DNA from 2 places in the Streptomyces sp. NPDC104106 genome. Region 2 is predicted to be linked to the other one. Evidence: riboswitches for the same ligand, from Rfam matches in the RefSeq annotation. Region 2 holds a riboswitch; the other holds the start of a gene.
The links. A riboswitch is a leader RNA that binds a small molecule or an ion and turns the genes downstream of it on or off. The one in region 2 is predicted to bind glycine.
Positions count from the first base shown of each region.

Region 1: another riboswitch for glycine. It lies ahead of gcvT (glycine cleavage system aminomethyltransferase GcvT); the one in region 2 lies ahead of gcvP (aminomethyl-transferring glycine dehydrogenase).

Region 1 is NZ_JBVJMF010000008.1:322,588-331,898, forward strand. Features, by position in the region: gene ACZ60X_RS21470 (ABC transporter substrate-binding protein) at 1-1,649, opposite strand, end outside; gene ACZ60X_RS21475 (ABC transporter permease) at 1,720-2,727, opposite strand; gene ACZ60X_RS21480 (enhanced serine sensitivity protein SseB C-terminal domain-containing protein) at 3,010-3,846, opposite strand; gene ACZ60X_RS21485 (enhanced serine sensitivity protein SseB) at 4,021-4,812, opposite strand; partial or broken gene ACZ60X_RS21490 (AAA family ATPase) at 4,879-5,555, opposite strand; glycine riboswitch at 5,718-5,815, shown strand; glycine riboswitch at 5,816-5,930, shown strand; gene gcvT (glycine cleavage system aminomethyltransferase GcvT) at 5,975-7,102, shown strand; gene gcvH (glycine cleavage system protein GcvH) at 7,220-7,609, shown strand; gene glyA (serine hydroxymethyltransferase) at 7,615-8,880, shown strand; gene ACZ60X_RS21510 (L-serine ammonia-lyase) at 8,950-9,311, shown strand, end outside.
Region 2 is NZ_JBVJMF010000015.1:210,108-219,418, reverse strand. Features, by position in the region: gene ACZ60X_RS30975 (FHA domain-containing protein) at 1-625, shown strand, start outside; gene ftsR (transcriptional regulator FtsR) at 668-1,405, shown strand; gene ACZ60X_RS30965 (bifunctional nuclease family protein) at 1,489-1,962, shown strand; gene ACZ60X_RS30960 (MerR family transcriptional regulator) at 2,224-2,907, shown strand; partial or broken gene ACZ60X_RS30955 (DNA polymerase IV) at 2,975-4,470, shown strand; gene ACZ60X_RS30950 (PRC-barrel domain-containing protein) at 4,392-4,763, opposite strand; glycine riboswitch at 4,883-4,977, shown strand; glycine riboswitch at 4,978-5,090, shown strand; gene gcvP (aminomethyl-transferring glycine dehydrogenase) at 5,152-8,037, shown strand; gene ACZ60X_RS30940 (TOBE domain-containing protein) at 8,150-8,569, opposite strand; gene ACZ60X_RS30935 (ABC transporter ATP-binding protein) at 8,598-9,311, opposite strand, start outside.

The DNA of each region.
Region 1 (9,311 bases), on a different contig from region 2:
ACCTTGTGGTTGATCTGGGTCGAGATCTCCGCCTTCTTGGCGTCGTCCAGCGTGGCGGTGTACTGGTCGAAGAGGCCGTCGATCGACTTGTCGTTGATCAGGGCGTAGTTGTTGTTACCGCTCTGCTGGATGTAGCGGCTGTCCCACAGCGGGCGGCCGTAGCCCTGGACGGTCGGGAAGTCCGGGCCCCAGCCCATGATGATGATGCCGTAGCCCTTCTTCTGGACGTTCGAGGGGCTGCCGATGATGCCGGTGGTCTGCGAGCCGTCGTACTGGTCGATCTGGGCGTTGACGCCGATCTTCTTCAGCGCCGCCTGGAGCGACTCGGCGGTGGCGACCTCGGCGGGCTTGTTGTTGCGGACCGCGATGGTGGTGCTGAAGCCGTTCGGCTGGCCGCACTGCTTCAGCTCGTCCTTGGCCTTGGCGACGTCGCCGTTCTTGCCGGAGCCTGCGATGTTGTACGGGTCGTACTTCTGGCCCTCGGCGCCGGCGACCGACGGCGGGAGCATGTTGGTGCCGATGTCACCACCGGCGATCGGGCCGCCGCGCGCGGTCTGGATGGACACGTGGTCGGCGCCGTAGATCACGGCCTTGCGGCAGTGGACGTTGTCGAACGGCTTGACGCTCTGCGGGAAGACCCCGTAGCGGACGTAGCCGGAGACCGGGTTGTCCAGGTTGCCCTTGTCCTGCTTCAGCGCGGTCTGGCGGCCCTGCGGGGACAGACCGGTCTGGGTCATGTCCAGCTGGTAGTCGCCGTTGATCAGACGCTGGTCGAGGTCGTTGGCGTTGCTGAAGAACTTGATGCTGACCTTGTCCGGGTACGCCTTGCGGACCGGGTCCGAGGAGGCGTTCCACTTGTCGTTGCGCACCAGGACCAGCGACTTGCCGGGGTCGTACGACTGGAACTTGTACGGGCCCGAGGAGAACGGGTGCAGCGCGTACTTGGACTTGGTGTCCATGTCCTGCCGGACCGGGGACGCCGAGGGCAGCGCCAGCATGTCCGGGAAGTCCGCGTTGGGCTTGGGCAGGTGGAAGACGATCGTCTTCGCGTCCGGCGTCTCGATCGCCGACAGGCCCAGGTGGTCCTTGCTGGTGTCCTTGTACGGGCCCTTGTACTTGCCGTCCGGGTCCAGGACGTCCTTCAGGTACGTGGGACCGCCGGAGAGCACGTCCTGCGCCCACACGCGCTCGATGCCGTACTTGATGTCCTGGGAGGTGATGGCCTTGCCGTCCTCCCAGGTGATCCCGTCCCGCAGGGTGAACGTGTAGGTCTTGCCGTCGGCCGAGACCTTACCCGTGTCGGTGGCCAGGTCGGGGACGACCTTCGACCCGTCCTTGCCCGGCGCCGTGGCGTAGGTGACCAGCTGGCGGGCGTAGTAGCGGGAGAAGTTCCACATGAAGCCGTAGTAGCCACGCGTGGTGTCCCACGAGTCGGCGTCCTGGGCGGACGCGAACTTCAGCTCGCCGCCCTTCTTGGCCAGCGACGCCTGGGCGACCTTGTTGTTGGCGGCGTCGAAGCCGGCAGCGCCGTTCTTCGAGTCGCTGCCGCCGTTGCCACCGCCGCACGCCGCCGTGGTCAGCAGCCCGGCGACCACTGCGGCAGCGGCAAGGGCCTGCTTGCGCCGCCCTGAGGTGCGTTGGGTAGTCACGATCTCGGATCCTCCGGAATTGATGAGAGACCCCGTGGCTGAGCACACGGGACGCTAGGGGTGCGGCGGTTCAGCGGGAGGCCTTCGGGTCCAGCGCGTCGCGCACGCCGTCGCCGAAGAGGTTGAACGCCAGCACGGTGATGAAGATCGCCACGCCCGGGATCACCATGTACATGGGGTCCGAGTCGTAGTAGTCGATCGCGCTCGACAGCATCTGGCCCCACGAGGGGGTCGGCGGCTTGACGCCCACACCCAGGAAGCTGAGCGCCGCCTCGGTGAGGATGTTGGTGGGGATCATCATCGTCGTGTACACGATGATCGGTGCGACCAGGTTGGGCAGCAGTTCCTTGAAGAGGATGTAGAAGCGGCCCGCGCCCAGCGAGCGGGCGGCCTCGACGTACTCGCGCTCACGCAGCGAGAGCGTCTGGCCGCGCACCACGCGGCCGATGTAGGGCCAGCCGAAGAAGCCGATGACCAGGATCATCACGAACAGGCGCACGCCCGTGCCGGTCAGCCCCAGCATGCTGTTCGGCATGACGGAGACCAGGGCGATGATGAAGAGCAGCTGCGGGAAGGCCAGCAGACCGTCCATCACACGGCTGATGAGCGAGTCGACCCAGCCGCCGAAGAAGCCGGCCAGGATGCCGAGGATCGTGCCGAGGACGACGGCGACCAGGGCGGACAGGAAACCGACCAGCAGGGAGACCTGTGAACCGTAGATGATGCGCGCGAAGATGTCGCGGCCGTTGACCGGTTCGACACCGAGCAGGTGGTCGCCGCTGATGCCGCCCAGCGATCCCTTGGGCGTGCTGAACAGCGGGTCGATGAGGTTCTCGTGGTAGACGTCCGGGTCCTGCCCGACGAGGCTCGTGATCACCGGCGCGAGCAGCGCGACCAGGATGAGGAGCAGCACGACGACGCCGCCCGTCAGGGCGAGTTTGTCCCGCTTCAGGCGCTCCCAGGCGATCCGTCCCAGGGAACGGCCCTGAACGGCCTTCGCGTCGGCGGCGGCGACCGCCGCTTCCTCGGCCGCACCCGGGGCCGCTTCCGCGGCCGGCTCGTGCAATGGTGCCGTCATTAGGCTGGGACCCCTCTCAACCGGCGGTAGCCGGCCCGCACTTGCCGCTGGTAGCGGCATCAATCAGTCCGTCGTACACAGGGGCGAACCCCTTGAAGGGGGAGTCTTCAATGCCCGCGCGACAAGCCGCCAGCCTTGACGGCGAATGGATGCGCAACCGTGATGCAAGCAGGCGTTTCCTGGTATGCGGACAGTGAATTGCGGCGAGCGGACGGTAAGCGGGGACGAATCGGCCGAGTTGGTGGCCGAAAGCCGAGGTCGGCGGAGCCGGGGCCGGGCGGGTCAGTAGCCGCCGGGCACCGGCGGATAGCCGTAGCCGGCGGCCGGCGCCTGCGGCCGCGGGGGCGCCTGGAGCTGCGGCTGGGGCTGCGGGTTCGTCGGGGGGAGGGCCGCGTGGGCGTCGCGGTCGTAGAACGGGCGGGCGTTGCCCCGCATCCACATCACGACCGGGTCGTGGTCGTCGCTCATCGCGACGGTGGAGACCGGCAGGCCCTCGGGGACGGCGGCGACGGACTGCTGCATCATGGCGCGCACCGAGTCGACGGCGGCCGGGGAGGTGTCGTAGAGGTCGAGGCCGATGGCGAGGTACGGCGCGCCGAGCGCGGGCTGCACCCAGGCGCGGCGCAGGGAGCGCAGGGCGGGGGTGTGGTGGGCGTTCTGCGCGAGCAGGGCGTAGAACTGCGGGATCTCGATGCCCGGTTCGGTGAGCCGGAGGGGGCCGGCGGGCTGGCGGTCCAGGCCGGTGGCGATGCGCCGCAGATCGAGCCAGGGGATGCCGACGCCGCCGCCCGGGGCGTGCGGGTTGAGCCAGAGGCCGTAGTGGTCGGGGTAGAGGGTGCGGGCCACGTCGAGGCCGTCGACGACCTCGTACGAGCGGTTCCAGCCGCTGGCCGACAGCTCCTGCGCGGAGGTGACGCAGGGCGCGTACGGGAGGCCGTCGACCTCCATGGTCCCGTACTGCGCGTCCGGGGTGCCGGCCTGGCCGCGCCACAGGAGCATCCAGATCTGGCCGGAGGCGGGGGTGGCGAGGGCGCGCAGCAGGGCCTCGTAGGCGTCGTAGCGTCCGGGCGTGACCTGGCTCAGCGTGTGCTCGACGCTGCCGCTGTGGCTCGCGCTCACCTGTCGTGCCCTTCTCTTTTGCGTGCCCCGTGTGTGGGGACAGCTTATGCGCCCGGCGGGGCGCCGCCCTGGGCGCGTGCGCGGCTCAGTGGTGGGTTGTTCGCGCCCCTGCGGAGCAGCCGCGCATCGGACAGGGCCCCGCGCCCCTCGGGGCCGCTGCCGTCGGGCCGGCTCCTAGAGGCCGTATTGATAGAAGGGCCGCACGCTCGTCTTCATCCACTGGGCCACCGGGTCGTCCGTGACGTCCAGGAGGACCAGGCTGACCGGCCAGGCGACCGGGACGCGGCCCAGGGCGCGGCCGAGGGCGTCCATGGGGCGGGTGCGCAGGTCGCCCTCCCACTGGGAGAGTTCGACGCCGACGAACATGACCGGGTCGTCCGTCTCGACGGCGGCCAGGCAGCGGCGGGCGGTGAGGACCACGCCGGTCCCGGCGAACTCGGCGGACGCGGCGGAGAGGAAGTCGACCGGGTCGTCCTGCCAGTCGGGCTCGAAGAGGCGGACCCGGCCGCCGGTGTTCGGGCCGTCGAGGGGGGTGCGGCCGGCGCGGCACAGCTCGGCCACGGCGGCGGGCGGGAGCGGGATGCCGACCAGCGCGTCCGCGTTCACCGCGAGGCCGACCTGCGGGGGCAGGCCGCGCGCGAACTCGACGGCGGGGGCGATGGTGTACGCCATGTGGGGGCCGGCCGCCATGCGCAGCTGCTCCTCGGAGCTGAAGACGGGGACGTAGGCCTGGCCGTCGATCTCCAGCGTGGGCAGGTCGAGCGGGCCGCTGCCGGGGCCGCCGCCTTGGGGCAGCGGGATCCACAGGAAGCTGCGGCCCAGGACCTCGATGATCCGGCCGGCCGCGGCGGGTACGCCGAGGGAGGCCGCGAGCACCTCCTCCAGCTCGTTGCCGGGCCAGCCGCCGTGCGGGTGGGGGTGCGTCTGTGCCGGGAAGTCCGCGGGAATGTCCGCCGGGAAGTCCATCTGCCTACCGCCTGCTGGGAACCACTGCTGTGACCATGAAGGCTAGCGGGTGCCTGCGACAACCCCTCACCCTGTGAACACGATCCGGCGCAGGGCGTCCGCCGCGGGCCGGTCCAGCAGGGTTGCCGACGCCGGCGGGCAGCTCGCCCCGCTCCACCACGGCGAGCAGGCGGGCGGTCGTACGGCGGTGCCGGGCGAAGGCGTAGCGGGAGACACCCCGGCCGCGCTCGCGCTGGCCCGCGCGGGCGGCGGCGTAGGTGACGTCGAGCAGCAGCAGGTGCAGGGTGCCGCCACGGCGGCGGGCCTCGCGGGCGAGCAGGCCGCGCGCCCAGCTCCGGGTGCCGCAGGCGTGCACGACGACCCCCTCTCCGGTGCGCAGGGCGCGGCGCAGCCCGGCGATGGGGGTTCCCCCGCGCGAGCGCAGCCGAGCGTGGGGGAGGGCGAGGCGGACCAGGGGGGCGGTAGAGCGCGTAGGGCAGGAAGCGGGCATGCGCGCCTCCCAGCGGTCGCGGGTGTCCTGGGAGTCGACGCGGCGGCCGGGGACCGCGCGGTCCGTCAAGGTGGACTTTGCCGCTGCCGGGCAGGCCCGTGACCACCACCAGGCCGCCGGGGCCGAAGAGCAGGGCGTGCGGGCCGCGGCCCGCCCGGTCGCGCAGGTCGCGGACGACCGGGGCCGGCGCGGGACGCTGCCTCGGCACCGCGATGCCGGTGGTGGCGGTGGCGTACACCGGGGTCCTGTTCACCGTGATCGCCCTCCCCTGTCGACTCGGTAACAGTCATTCCCGTTACGAGTAAAGAGAAGGTAATGGACGGTGTCGGCGGCGGGGTCCGCTCCCTGCCACAGGTCGGTTACAAAAGCCCGCTCGCCGTGCAATGATGTGGCCGCCAACTGCATACCGGCCGCTTGAATCCGCGCGGGAGAGTTCCCAGCAGCCTTCGCTGGGACGCCGAAGGAGCAAGTCCCTCCCTTGAATCTCTCAGGCACCGTTACCGCGCGGGCGAGGCACATCTGAAAAGCGGGCCGCTCCCGGACAGCGGCTCCACCCAAGGTGCAAGCCGTGATCGTCCTCGTGGCGGTCCCGGCGAACCTCTCAGGTTCCGATGACAGATGGGGAGGAACGTTCCTCGCCCCATCCCTGTTGCCCTGGGAGACGACCGACCGATGAGCAGTACCGAACCCACCGAGCTGCGCCGTACCGCGCTGGACGCGCTGCATCGCTCGCTCGGTGCGACGATGACCGACTTCGCCGGCTGGGACATGCCCCTGCGCTACGGCTCCGAGCGCGACGAGCATGTCGCGGTGCGCACGAACGCCGGTCTGTTCGACCTCTCCCACATGGGCGAGATCACCGTGACCGGCGCCGAGGCGGCCGCCTTCCTGAACCACGCCCTGGTCGGCGACATCGCCTCCGTCGGCGTCGGCCGCGCCCGCTACACGATGATCTGCCGGGCCGACGGCGGCATCCTGGACGACCTGATCGTCTACCGGCTCGCCGAGACCGAGTACATGGTGGTCGCCAACGCCTCCAACGCCCAGGTGGTGCTGGACGCCCTCACCGAGCGCGCGGCCGGCTTCGACGCCGAGGTCCGCGACGACCGGGACGCCTACGCGTTGATCGCCGTCCAGGGCCCTCAGTCCCCCGGCATCCTGAAGTCCCTCACCGACGCCGACCTCGACGGCCTGAAGTACTACGCCGGCCTGCCCGGCACCGTCGCCGGCGTCCCGGCCCTGATCGCCCGCACCGGCTACACCGGCGAGGACGGCTTCGAGCTGTTCGTGAAGCCGGAGCACGCGGTGGAGCTGTGGCAGGCGCTGACCGAGGCCGGCGAGGGCGTCGGCCTGGTGCCGTGCGGGCTGTCCTGCCGGGACACCCTGCGCCTGGAGGCGGGCATGCCGCTGTACGGGCACGAGCTGACCACCTCGCTGACCCCGTTCGACGCCGGACTCGGCCGCGTGGTCAAGTTCGACAAGGAGGGCGACTTCGTCGGGCGCGAGGCGCTCGCCCAGGCCGCCGCGCGCGCGGAGCAGAACCCGCCGCGGGTCCTCGTCGGGCTGGTCGCCGAGGGCCGCCGCGTCCCGCGCGCCGGGTACGCCGTCGTGGCCGGCGGCGCGGTGATCGGCGAGGTCACCTCCGGCGCCCCCTCCCCCACCCTGGGCAAGCCGATCGCCATGGCCTACGTCGACGCGGCGCACGCGGCACCCGGTACCGAGGGCGTCGGCGTGGACATCCGCGGCAGCCACGAGCCGTACCGGGTCGTGGCGCTGCCGTTCTACAAGCGCCAGAGGTAAAAGACTGGGCGCGAGGCGTCCACGCGACGTGACGCTGCGCACATTTCCGCTGCTCAGCAGCGAATCCAGCCCTCCCCCCTTCATCAGCACTCCCGCGCGTACAGGAGAATTCAGGCCATGAGCAACCCCCAGCAGCTGCGCTACAGCAAGGAGCACGAGTGGCTGTCGGCCGCCGACGCGGACGGCGTCTCGACGGTCGGCATCACGGAACACGCGGCCAACGCGCTCGGCGATGTCGTCTTCGTCCAGCTCCCCGAGGTCGGCTCCACGGTGACCGCGGGCGAGACCTGCGGCGAACTGGAGTCGACCAAGTCGGTCTCCGACCTGTACTCGCCGGTCAGCGGTGAGGTCACCGAGGCCAACCAGGACGTCGTCGACGACCCGTCGCTGGTGAACTCCGCCCCCTTCGAGGGCGGCTGGCTGTTCAAGGTCCGCGTCGCGGAGGAGCCGGCCGACCTGCTCACCGCCGACGAGTACACCGCCGAGACCAGCGGCGAGGAGTCGTAATCCGCATGACCGTCCTGAACACGTCCCTGCACGAGCTGGACCCGGAGATCGCCGCCGCGGTCGACGCCGAGCTGAGCCGCCAGCAGTCCACGCTGGAGATGATCGCCTCCGAGAACTTCGCGCCGCTCGCGGTGATGGAGGCGCAGGGCTCGGTGCTGACCAACAAGTACGCCGAGGGCTACCCCGGCCGGCGCTACTACGGCGGCTGCGAGCACGTCGACGTCGCCGAGCAGATCGCCATCGACCGGGTCAAGGAGCTGTTCGGCGCCGAGTACGCCAACGTCCAGCCGCACTCCGGCGCCTCCGCCAACCAGGCGGCCCTGTTCGCGCTCGCCCAGCCCGGTGACACCATCCTCGGTCTGGACCTGGCGCACGGCGGCCACCTGACCCACGGCATGCGCCTGAACTTCTCCGGCAAGCAGTTCGACGTGGTCGCCTACCACGTCGACCCGGAGACCGGTCTGGTCGACATGGCGGAGCTGGAGAAGCTCGCCAGGGAGCACCGCCCGAAGGTGATCATCGCCGGCTGGTCGGCGTACCCGCGGCAGCTGGACTTCGCCGAGTTCCGCCGGATCGCCGACGAGGTCGAGGCGTACCTGTGGGTCGACATGGCCCACTTCGCCGGCCTGGTCGCGGCCGGGCTGCACCCGAACCCGGTCGAGTACGCGGACGTGGTCACCTCCACGACCCACAAGACCCTCGGCGGCCCGCGCGGCGGCATCATCCTCGCCAGGAAGGACTTCGCGAAGAAGCTGAACTCCTCCGTCTTCCCGGGCTTCCAGGGCGGCCCCCTGGAGCACGTGATCGCGGCGAAGGCGGTCTCCTTCAAGGTGGCCGCGGGCGAGGAGTTCAAGGAGCGCCAGCGCCGTACGGTGGAGGGTGCCCGCATCCTCGCCGAGCGCCTGACGGCGGCGGACGTGCGTCAGGCCGGGGTGGACGTGCTGTCCGGCGGTACGGACGTGCACCTGGTCCTGGTCGATCTGCGCGCCTCGGAACTGGACGGCCGGCAGGCCGAGGACCGGCTCCACGAGGTCGGCATCACGGTCAACCGCAACGCCGTCCCGAACGACCCGCGTCCTCCGATGGTCACCTCGGGCCTGCGCATCGGCACCCCCGCCCTCGCCACCCGCGGCTTCACGGCCGAGGACTTCGCCGAGGTCGCGGACGTGATCGCCGAGGCACTGAAGCCGTCGTACGACGCGCAGGCCCTCAAGGCGCGCGTGGAGGCGCTCGCCGACAAGCACCCGCTGTACCCGGGTCTGAACAAGTAAGTCCCCCGGTGGGGCACCCTGGGAAAGGGTGCCCCACCACCCCCTTTCCTGCTGTCTTGAGGAGTGACCGTGGCCATCTCGGTCTTCGACCTGTTCTCGATCGGCATCGGCCCGTCCAGCTCCCACACGGTCGGTCCGATGCGGGCGGCGCGCATGTTCGCCCGCCGGCTGCGCAACGAGGGCCTGCTCGGCCCGGTGGCGTCCCTGCGCTGCGAGCTGTACGGCTCCCTCGGCGCGACCGGCCACGGCCACGGCACCCCGAAGGCGGTGCTGCTCGGCCTGGAGGGCGCCTCGCCGCGCACGGTGGACGTCGAGACGGCCGACGACCGGGTGGCCGCGATCAAGGCGGCGGGACGGCTGAAGCTGCTGGGCGAGCACGAGATCCCGTTCTCCTTCGACGACGACCTCGTCCTGCACCGCCGCAAGGCCCT
Region 2 (9,311 bases):
AACCTCAGGTACGGGTGGAGGGTTCGCCTCCGGTCCGTACGCGTCCAATGCGCCGGCGGGGCAGCCGCGGCAGGAGGATCCGTCCATGTCGGTCCTGGTGTGTACGAGGTGCGGAAACCGCAACGCGCAGAGCGCCCGCTTCTGTTCCAACTGCGGTGCACCGCTGCGCCCCGGAGTGACGCCGGAGCGCGCCTCCGAGACGACGTCCACGATCTCGATCTCCGGTCTCGAGGCGTACGACTCCGAGATGACCGGCCAGACGCAGGTGCCGATGCTGTCGCCCGAGGCGCAGGCCGCGGTGGACGCGCTGCCGATGGGCTCGGCGCTGCTGGTGGTGCGCCGGGGGCCGAACTCGGGCAGCCGCTTCCTGCTGGACTCCGACCTGACCACGGCCGGCCGGCATCCGCAGAGCGACATCTTCCTCGACGACGTGACGGTCTCCCGGCGGCACGTGGAGTTCCGCCGCTCCCCGGACGGCTCGTTCACCGTCGCCGACGTGGGCAGCCTGAACGGCACGTACGTCAACCGAGAGCCGATCGACCAGGTCGCCCTGCACAACGGCGACGAGGTGCAGATCGGCAAGTACCGGCTGGTGTTCTACGCGAGCCGGCAGCAGGGCTTCTGACCGCCCCCGGACCGGTGTCCGGGGGGACCCCAGGGAAGGTCCATGCTTCATACACCGAGCGGTGGTGCCGGAAGCGGCACCGCCGCCAGGGACAGCGGGCTGATGAGCATCGGCACGGTGCTGAACGCGCTGCGCGAGGAGTTCCCCGACGTCACGATCTCCAAGATCCGTTTCCTGGAGTCGGAGGGGCTCATCGAGCCGCAGCGCACCCCTTCGGGATACCGCAAGTTCAGCGCCGGGGACGTGGAGCGCCTGGCGCACGTGCTGAGGATGCAGCGGGACCACTATCTGCCGCTCAAGGTGATCCGCGAGCATCTGGACGCCATGGAGCGAGGTGAGGCCGTCCAGCTGCCCCTCGTCGGGCGTCAGCGCACTGGTGAGGAGCGTCCGGAGCCGGCGCCGGTGCCCACGGTCGCCCGGGTGGGGCGGGCCGAGCTGCTGGCGGCGGCGGACATCGACGAGGGCGAGCTGAAGGAGTGGGAGTCGTACGGGCTCCTCGCTCCGCTGGCGGACGGGGCCTACGACGCGGAGTCGGTCACCGTGGCCGCTCTGGTGGCCGAACTGGGCCGGTTCGGGATCGAGCCGCGTCACCTTCGGGTGATGAAGGCGGCCGCCGACCGCGAGGCCGGGCTCGTCGACCAGGTGGTGGCCCCGCTCAAGCGCCACCGCAACCCCCAGACCAGGGCACTCGCCGAGGCCCGTACCAAGGAGCTGGCGGTGCTCACGGTGAAGCTGCACGCGGCCCTGGTGAAGAGCGCGCTCGGCGTACGGCTGCCCTGACAGCGGGCCGCCGGCCCGCCGGATCGGGCACCTGTTCCCGGCCCGACTACCCAAACGTCCCGGGCACGGCCTAGGGTTGCTGTGTGAACGAGCTCGATGTCGTAGGTGTCCGGGTCGAAATGCCCTCCAACCAACCGATCGTGCTCCTGCGCGAAGTGGGGGGCGACCGTTACCTCCCCATCTGGATCGGGCCGGGGGAGGCGACGGCGATCGCCTTCGCCCAGCAGGGCATGGCCCCCGCCCGACCGCTGACGCACGACCTGTTCAAGGACGTGCTGGAGGCCGTCGGCCAGGAGCTGACCGAAGTACGCATCACCGACCTGCGGGAGGGCGTCTTCTATGCGGAGCTGGTCTTCGCCAGCGGCGTCGAGGTCAGCGCCCGTCCCTCCGATGCCATAGCGCTGGCGCTGCGCACCGGGACGCCGATCTACGGCAGTGACACGGTGCTGGACGACGCCGGTATCGCCATCCCGGACGAGCAGGAGGACGAGGTGGAGAAGTTCCGCGAGTTCCTCGACCAGATCTCGCCCGAGGACTTCGGCACCAGCAACCAGTGAGCCGAGGGGCAGCTGACCGCGCGCAGCCGGTGGACACCGGCTGCCAGGGCTCCTGCGGGCGGCGTGTGCGGGCCTGTGCCACCGGCGATCGAGAGCGTCCTGCGGCTCCCCACGAGGGCATTCGGCTAGCCTTTCCCCGCGGTGGGACACGGGAAACCACTCCTAGGGTGATTATCACTCGGCGTGCCGAGTGTGGCGATCGTTGACGCACCCCTGGTGACTGCCTACCGTCGAGAAGGCAGGTCAAGGACGGAGGTCGGCGTGAGAACCAGCGGCGACGGTACGGCTGGGGGTGCCCCCGGACGCGGGTTCGGGGAGAGCGGTCCGTACCCTCCCCCGAGTTCACAGCTGCGCTCGAACGGGGGGTACCCCCAGGCGAGCGGCGCGGTCGACCACGCTCCGCGGCGGCCGACGGTGGTACCGGACGGCGGAGGGGCGGCGTCCATGACGTCCGAACAGATCGGCTATCGCGGGCCCACGGCGTGCGCGGCCGCGGGCATCACCTACCGGCAGCTCGACTACTGGGCGCGCACCGGTCTGGTCGAGCCGAGCGTGCGGCCCGCCTACGGGTCGGGCACCCAGCGGCTGTACAGCTTCCGGGACGTGGTCGTCCTGAAGATCGTGAAGCGGTTCCTGGACACCGGGGTGTCGCTGCAGAACATCCGCACGGCCGTCCAGCACCTGAGGGAACGCGGTTTCCGCGACCTGGAGCGGATGACCCTCATGAGCGACGGCGCCACGGTGTACGAGTGCACCTCCCCGGACGAGGTCCACGCCCTGCTCCAGGGCGGTCAGGGCATCTTCGGGATCGCCGTCGGCGTGGTGTGGCGGGATGTGGAAAGCGCGCTCTCCCAGCTGCACGGTGAGCGCATCGACACCGGCGAGACCCTCGTCGGGCACAACCCCGCGGACGAGCTGGCCCGCCGCCGCAACCGGGCGGTCTGACCGCCGTATCCCGCGCCCGGTGTCCCGCGCCACGGCATTGTCAGTGCCGTGGTGCAGCATCGGTGGTGTGAGACACGCGCCGACCATCCTGCATCTCGACATGGATGCCTTCTACGCCTCGGTGGAGCAGGCAGCCAAGCCGAGCCTGCGCGGGAAGGCGGTCGTGGTGGGCGGGCTCGGTCCGCGCGGTGTGGTGGCCACCGCGTCATACGAGGCACGGGTCTTCGGGGTGCACTCGGCGATGCCCATGGCCCAGGCCCGCCGGCTGGCGCCCAACGCCGCGTATCTGGTCCCGCGCTTCGGGGTGTACCGGTCGATCAGCGAGCAGGTGATGGCTCTGCTGCGGGAGCTGTCGCCGCTGGTGGAGCCGCTGAGCCTGGACGAGGCGTTCGTGGACCTGGACGCCGGTGGGACGGCCTGGGACGAGGAGTCGGCCCGGCTGGCCGGGGCCAGGCTGCGCTCGGACATCCGGGCGGTCACCGGGCTCACCGGGTCGGTGGGGCTCGCGGCGTCCAAGATGCTCGCGAAGATCGCCTCCGAGCAGGCCAAGCCCGACGGGCTGGTGCTCATCGAGCCGGGGACCGAGCGGGCGCTGCTGGGGCCGATGCCCGTGCGGACGCTGCCCGGCGTGGGCCCCGCGACCGGCGATCATCTGCGCAGAGCCGGGATCACCACGGTCGAGGAGCTGGCCGAGGCGGGCGAGGACGAGCTGATACGGCTGCTCGGCAAGGCGCACGGGCACGCGCTGTACGCCATGGCGCTGGCCCATGACGACCGTCCCGTGGTGGCCGAGCGCGAGGCGAAGTCGGTGTCGGTCGAGGACACCTACGACGTGGACATCCACGACCGGCCGCGGATCGGACTGGAGGTGCAGCGGCTCGCCGACCGGTGCGTGCGGCGCCTGCGCGATGCCCGGCTGTCCGGGCGGACCATCGTGCTCAAGGTGCGCAGGTACGACTTCTCGACGCTGACCCGCTCCGAGACGCTCAGGGGGCCCACGGACGACCCGGCGGTCGTCCGGGAGGCCGCGGCGCGGCTGCTGGACTCCGTGGACACCACGGGCGGGGTACGGCTGCTCGGTGTGGGCGTGTCCGGCCTCGCCGACTACACACAGGAGGACCTGTTCGCACAGGCCATGCCCGTCCCCGCGGCTTCGGCTGACGAGCCGCAGGGCGCGGTCGTCCCGGCTGTCGAGCGGCGCCCCGAGCCCCCTGAACGGCAGTGGCGGGCCGGGCAGGACGTGCGGCACGCCGAGTACGGGCCCGGGTGGGTGCAGGGCAGCGGCCTGGGGAGGGTGACGGTGCGGTTCGAGACGCCGCAGTCCCCTCCGGGCAGGGTGCGGACGTTCCTGGTGGGCGACCCCGCGCTGGAGCCGTCGGATCCGTTGCCGTTGGTGCCGGATCCCGCTCGCCCGCCCGCCGGACCCGGCCGGCCGGGCGGGGCACCGCACGGCCATCCCGCCGATGTGTGAGGGGGGACCCTGCTCAGCTCTCCTCCGTGCCCGCCAGCTTGCCGAAGTCGTGGTCCGGGAGGGACGGCGGCGGGGCGGTGTCGAGGCCGTAGTGGTGGTAGAGCTGGAGTTCCTGCTCGGGGGAGAGGTGGCGGCCCACGCCGAAGTCGGGGGCGTCCTTGATGAGGGCGCGGTCGAAGGGGACGTGGAGGGTGCCCTCGACGAGTTCGCTCGGCTCCAGCGGCACGAAGGCGTCGCGGGAGAACAGGCCGGTGCGTATGGCCGCCCACTCGGGTACGCCGGTCGCGTCGTCCAGGTACACCTCGTCGACGGTGCCGATCTTGGTGCCGTTGCGGTCGAACGCCTTGCGGCCGATCAGGTTGCGCGGATCGATGTCGGTCTGCACGGTCGCTCTCCCTCCACGTGGTCGCAACTCATTCGTAAGCACTACAAAAGAGCACATTCACGGAGGCGGCCACTCGAGGGCTCAGGCGTTGACCTCGCTGGTAACCTGATGTCGGCTGCTGAACCCGCGCGGGAGAGTCCTCCGACCACCTCGGAGGCGCCGAAGGAGCAAATCCTCCCCGGAATCTCTCAGGCTCACGTACCGCACGGGCGAGGTCACTCTGGAAAGCAGGGCGGGTGTCGACGGCTTCCGCTCTCACCGACGGTGAAAGCCGGGTCCCTCGGGCGCCCGGTGAAGCTCTCAGGTCGAGATGACAGAGGGGGAGGCCGTCGGGGTACCCGCGCCGTGGTGCCCCTCGAAGGTCGCGTCAGACCAGGAGGCCTCCGCAATGACCGCCCACCGCATCCCGCTCTCCGACCTCGAAGCGGGCGTTCCCTTCGAGCAGCGCCACATCGGGCCCGACCACGAGGCGCGGGCCAAGATGCTCGCGCAGGTCGGATACGGCTCCCTGGACGAGCTGACCGCCGCCGCGGTCCCCGACGTGATCAAGAACGCCGACTCCCTGGACCTGCCGGGCGCCCGCACCGAGGCGGAGGTGCTCGCGGAGCTGCGCGCCCTGGCCGACCGCAACCAGGTGCTCGGTTCCATGATCGGTCTGGGGTACTACGGGACGTTCACGCCCCCGGTCATCCTGCGCAACGTCATGGAGAACCCCGCCTGGTACACGGCGTACACGCCGTACCAGCCGGAGATCTCCCAGGGGCGCCTGGAGGCGCTGCTGAACTTCCAGACCATGGTCGCCGACCTGACCGGACTGCCCACCTCCGGTGCCTCCCTCCTCGACGAGGGCACCGCGGCCGCCGAGGCCATGGCGCTGTCGCGGCGCATGGGCAGGAACAAGAAGGGCCTGTTCCTGGTCGACGCGGACGCCCTGCCGCAGACCATCGCCGTCATCGAGACCCGCGCCGAGCCGACCGGTGTCGAGGTCGTCGTCGCCGACCTCAGCGCGGGCATCCCGGCCGACATCGCCGCCCGCGAGATCAACGGCGTGCTGATCCAGTACCCGGGCGCCTCCGGTGCCGTACGCGACATCAAGCCGGTCATCGACCAGGCACACGGACTCGGCGCCCTCGTCACCGTCGCCGCCGACCTGCTCGCGCTCACCCTGCTCACCTCGCCCGGCGAGCTGGGCGCGGACATCGCCGTCGGCACCACCCAGCGTTTCGGCGTGCCGATGGGCTTCGGCGGCCCGCACGCCGGCTACATGGCCGTGCACGAGAAGTTCGCGCGCAGCCTGCCCGGCCGGCTCGTGGGCGTCTCCGTCGACGCCGACGGCCACAAGGCCTACCGGCTCGCGCTGCAGACCCGTGAGCAGCACATCCGCCGTGAGAAGGCCACCAGCAACATCTGCACCGCGCAGGTGCTGCTCGCCGTGATGGCCGGCATGTACGCCGTCTACCACGGCCCGGAGGGACTCAGGACCATCGCGCGCCGGACGCACCGGTACGCCGCGGTCCTCGCCGAGGGGCTGAGGGCCGGCGGTGTCGAGGTCGTCCACGGCGCCTTCTTCGACACCGTCACCGCGCGCGTGCCCGGCAAGGCCGCCGAGGTCGTCGCGGCCGCCCGCGACAACGGCGTGAACCTGCGCCTGGTCGACGCCGACCACGTCTCCGCGGCCTGCGACGAGACGACCGACCGGGCGCGGCTCGGTGCCGTCCTCGCCGCCTTCGGCGTCGCCGGTGACATCGAGGCGCTGGACACGGCCGCCGCGGACGCCCTCCCCGAGGCGCTGCTGCGCACCGACGCCTACCTGACCCACGCGGTCTTCCACCAGCACCGCTCCGAGACCGCCATGCTGCGCTACCTGCGCCGGCTCTCCGACCGCGACTACGCGCTCGACCGCGGCATGATCCCGCTGGGCTCCTGCACCATGAAGCTCAACGCGACCACCGAGATGGAGCCGGTCACCTGGCCCGAGTTCGGCGGGCTGCACCCCTTCGCCCCGGCCGAGCAGGCGCAGGGCTACCTCACGCTCATCCGCGAGCTGGAGGAGCGGCTCGCCGAGGTCACGGGCTACGACAAGGTCTCCCTCCAGCCCAACGCCGGTTCGCAGGGAGAGCTGGCCGGTCTGCTCGCCGTACGCGGCTACCACCGTGCCAACGGCGACGACCAGCGCACCGTCTGCCTGATCCCGTCCTCCGCGCACGGCACCAACGCGGCCAGCGCCGTGATGGCCGGCATGAAGGTCGTCGTCGTCAAGACCGCCGAGGACGGTGAGATCGACGTCGCGGACCTGCGCGCCAAGATCGAGCAGTACCGCGACGAGCTGGCGGTGCTGATGATCACCTACCCGTCGACACACGGTGTCTTCGAGGAGCACGTCGCCGACATCTGCGCCCAGGTGCACGAGGCGGGCGGCCAGGTGTACGTGGACGGCGCCAACCTCAACGCCCTGGTCGGCCTCGCCAAGCCGGGCCACTTCGGCGGTGACGTCTCGCACCTGAACCTGCACAAGACCTTCTGCATCCCGCACGGCGGCGGCGGTCCCGGCGTCGGCCCGGTGGCCGTACGGTCGCACCTGGCGCCGTACCTGCCGAACCACCCGCTGCAGCCCGCGGCGGGGCCGGAGACCGGCGTGGGTCCCATCTCGGCGGCTCCCTGGGGTTCCGCGGGCATCCTGCCCATCTCCTGGGCGTACGTCCGGCTGATGGGCGGCGAGGGCCTCAAGCGGGCCACGCAGGTGGCCGTGCTGTCCGCGAACTACATCGCCAAGCGCCTGGAGCCGCACTACCCGGTGCTCTACACCGGTCCCGGCGGCCTCGTCGCGCACGAGTGCATCATCGACCTGCGCCCGCTGACCAAGGCCACCGGCGTGAGCGTGGACGACGTGGCCAAGCGGCTGATCGACTACGGTTTCCACGCGCCGACCATGTCCTTCCCGGTGGCCGGCACGCTGATGATCGAGCCGACCGAGTCCGAGGACCTCACCGAGCTGGACCGGTTCTGCGACGCGATGATCGCCATCCGCGCGGAGATCGACAAGGTCGGCGCCGGTGAGTGGCCGGCCGAGGACAACCCGCTCCGGGGCGCCCCGCACACCGCCGCCGCGCTCGGCGGTGAGTGGGCGCACGCCTACAGCCGCGAGGAGGCCGTCTTCCCGGCCGGTGTCTCGGCCGCGGACAAGTACTGGCCGCCGGTGCGCCGGATCGACCAGGCCTTCGGCGACCGCAACCTGGTGTGTTCCTGCCCGCCGCTGGACGCGTACGAGGACTGAGCCGCCACGAGAGCCGGGTCTCGTCCACGAGGACCGAAGGAGCGGTGATCTCAGGGCCCCGTCCGCATCCCCGGGCGGGGCCCTGCCATGTCTCCGGCGGATCGCCGGTTCGCTAGGCGGTCGCCAGTGACACCTCCGTCGCCTTGATGAGCGCGACCACGTCCGAGCCCACGAAGAGGCCGAGGTCCTCGACCGCGTCCTTGGTGATCGCCGCCGTCAGTTCGCCGCCGTCGACGGCGATCCTCACGGTGGCCATGACGGCACCGGGCGTGAGGCCGACGACGGCGCCGGGGAGCCGGTTGCGGATCGACAGGCCCTTGACGGAGCCGGTGGCCAGGGAGACCTCGGTCGACTTCACCAGGGCGCGCACGACGGAGCCGGGGGCGAGGCCGAGGTCCCGCGCGGCCTCCAGGGTGATGGCGGCCATGAGGTCCTGGCCGCTGTCCAACCGGAGCCGGACGGTGGCCATGGCCTCGCCGGTGCTCACCTCGGTGACGGTGCCGGGCAGCTGGTTGCGGATGCTCAGGGTCATGGGCACCCACCGTAGGGCGCCCACTCGGTCAGGCCGGGTACGCGTGGGTCTGTGCCGCTTTGACCGTCGCCCAGACGGCCGCGCCGGGGTGCAGATCGAGGTCGGCCGCGGCGACCGTGGTGAGGTCGGCCGCCAGCGGGAGGTCGCCGACGAGGTCGGCGCGGATCTGGTCGCCGTGCGTCTGCAGGCCCTCGACCTCGCAGCGCCACAGGTTCCGGGCGCTCGCGCCGGTCGGGCGGTCCCGGAACAGGGTGACCGCGGAGGGCGGGAACGCCACGAAGACCGGCCCGGACAGCTCCTCGGTGGTCGTGAGCGAGGGCCCGGCGTCGAGCCGTACGGTGTGCCCGTCGGCCCGGCCGCGGTAGAGGTTGAGGCCGACGAGCTGGGCGATGTAGTCCGTGCGCGGGTGGCGGGCGATGTCGGCGGGGGTGCCCTCCTGGACGACCCGGCCGTCCTCGATGACGACGAGCCGGTCCGCGAGCACCATGGCGTCCAGCGGGTCGTGGGTGACCAGGACGGCGACCGCCTCGAACTGAGCGAGATGGCGGCGGAGCTGGGCCCGGACCTCCAGGCGGGTGCGGGCGTCCAGGGCGGCCAGCGGCTCGTCCAGGAGCAGCAGCCGGGGACGGGTGGCGAGCGCGCGGGCGAGGGCCACCCGCTGGGCCTGGCCGCCGGACAGCCGGCGGGGTTTGGCGTGGGCGTGGCCGGCGAGTCCCATGCGCTCCAGCCAGGCCGCCGCCTG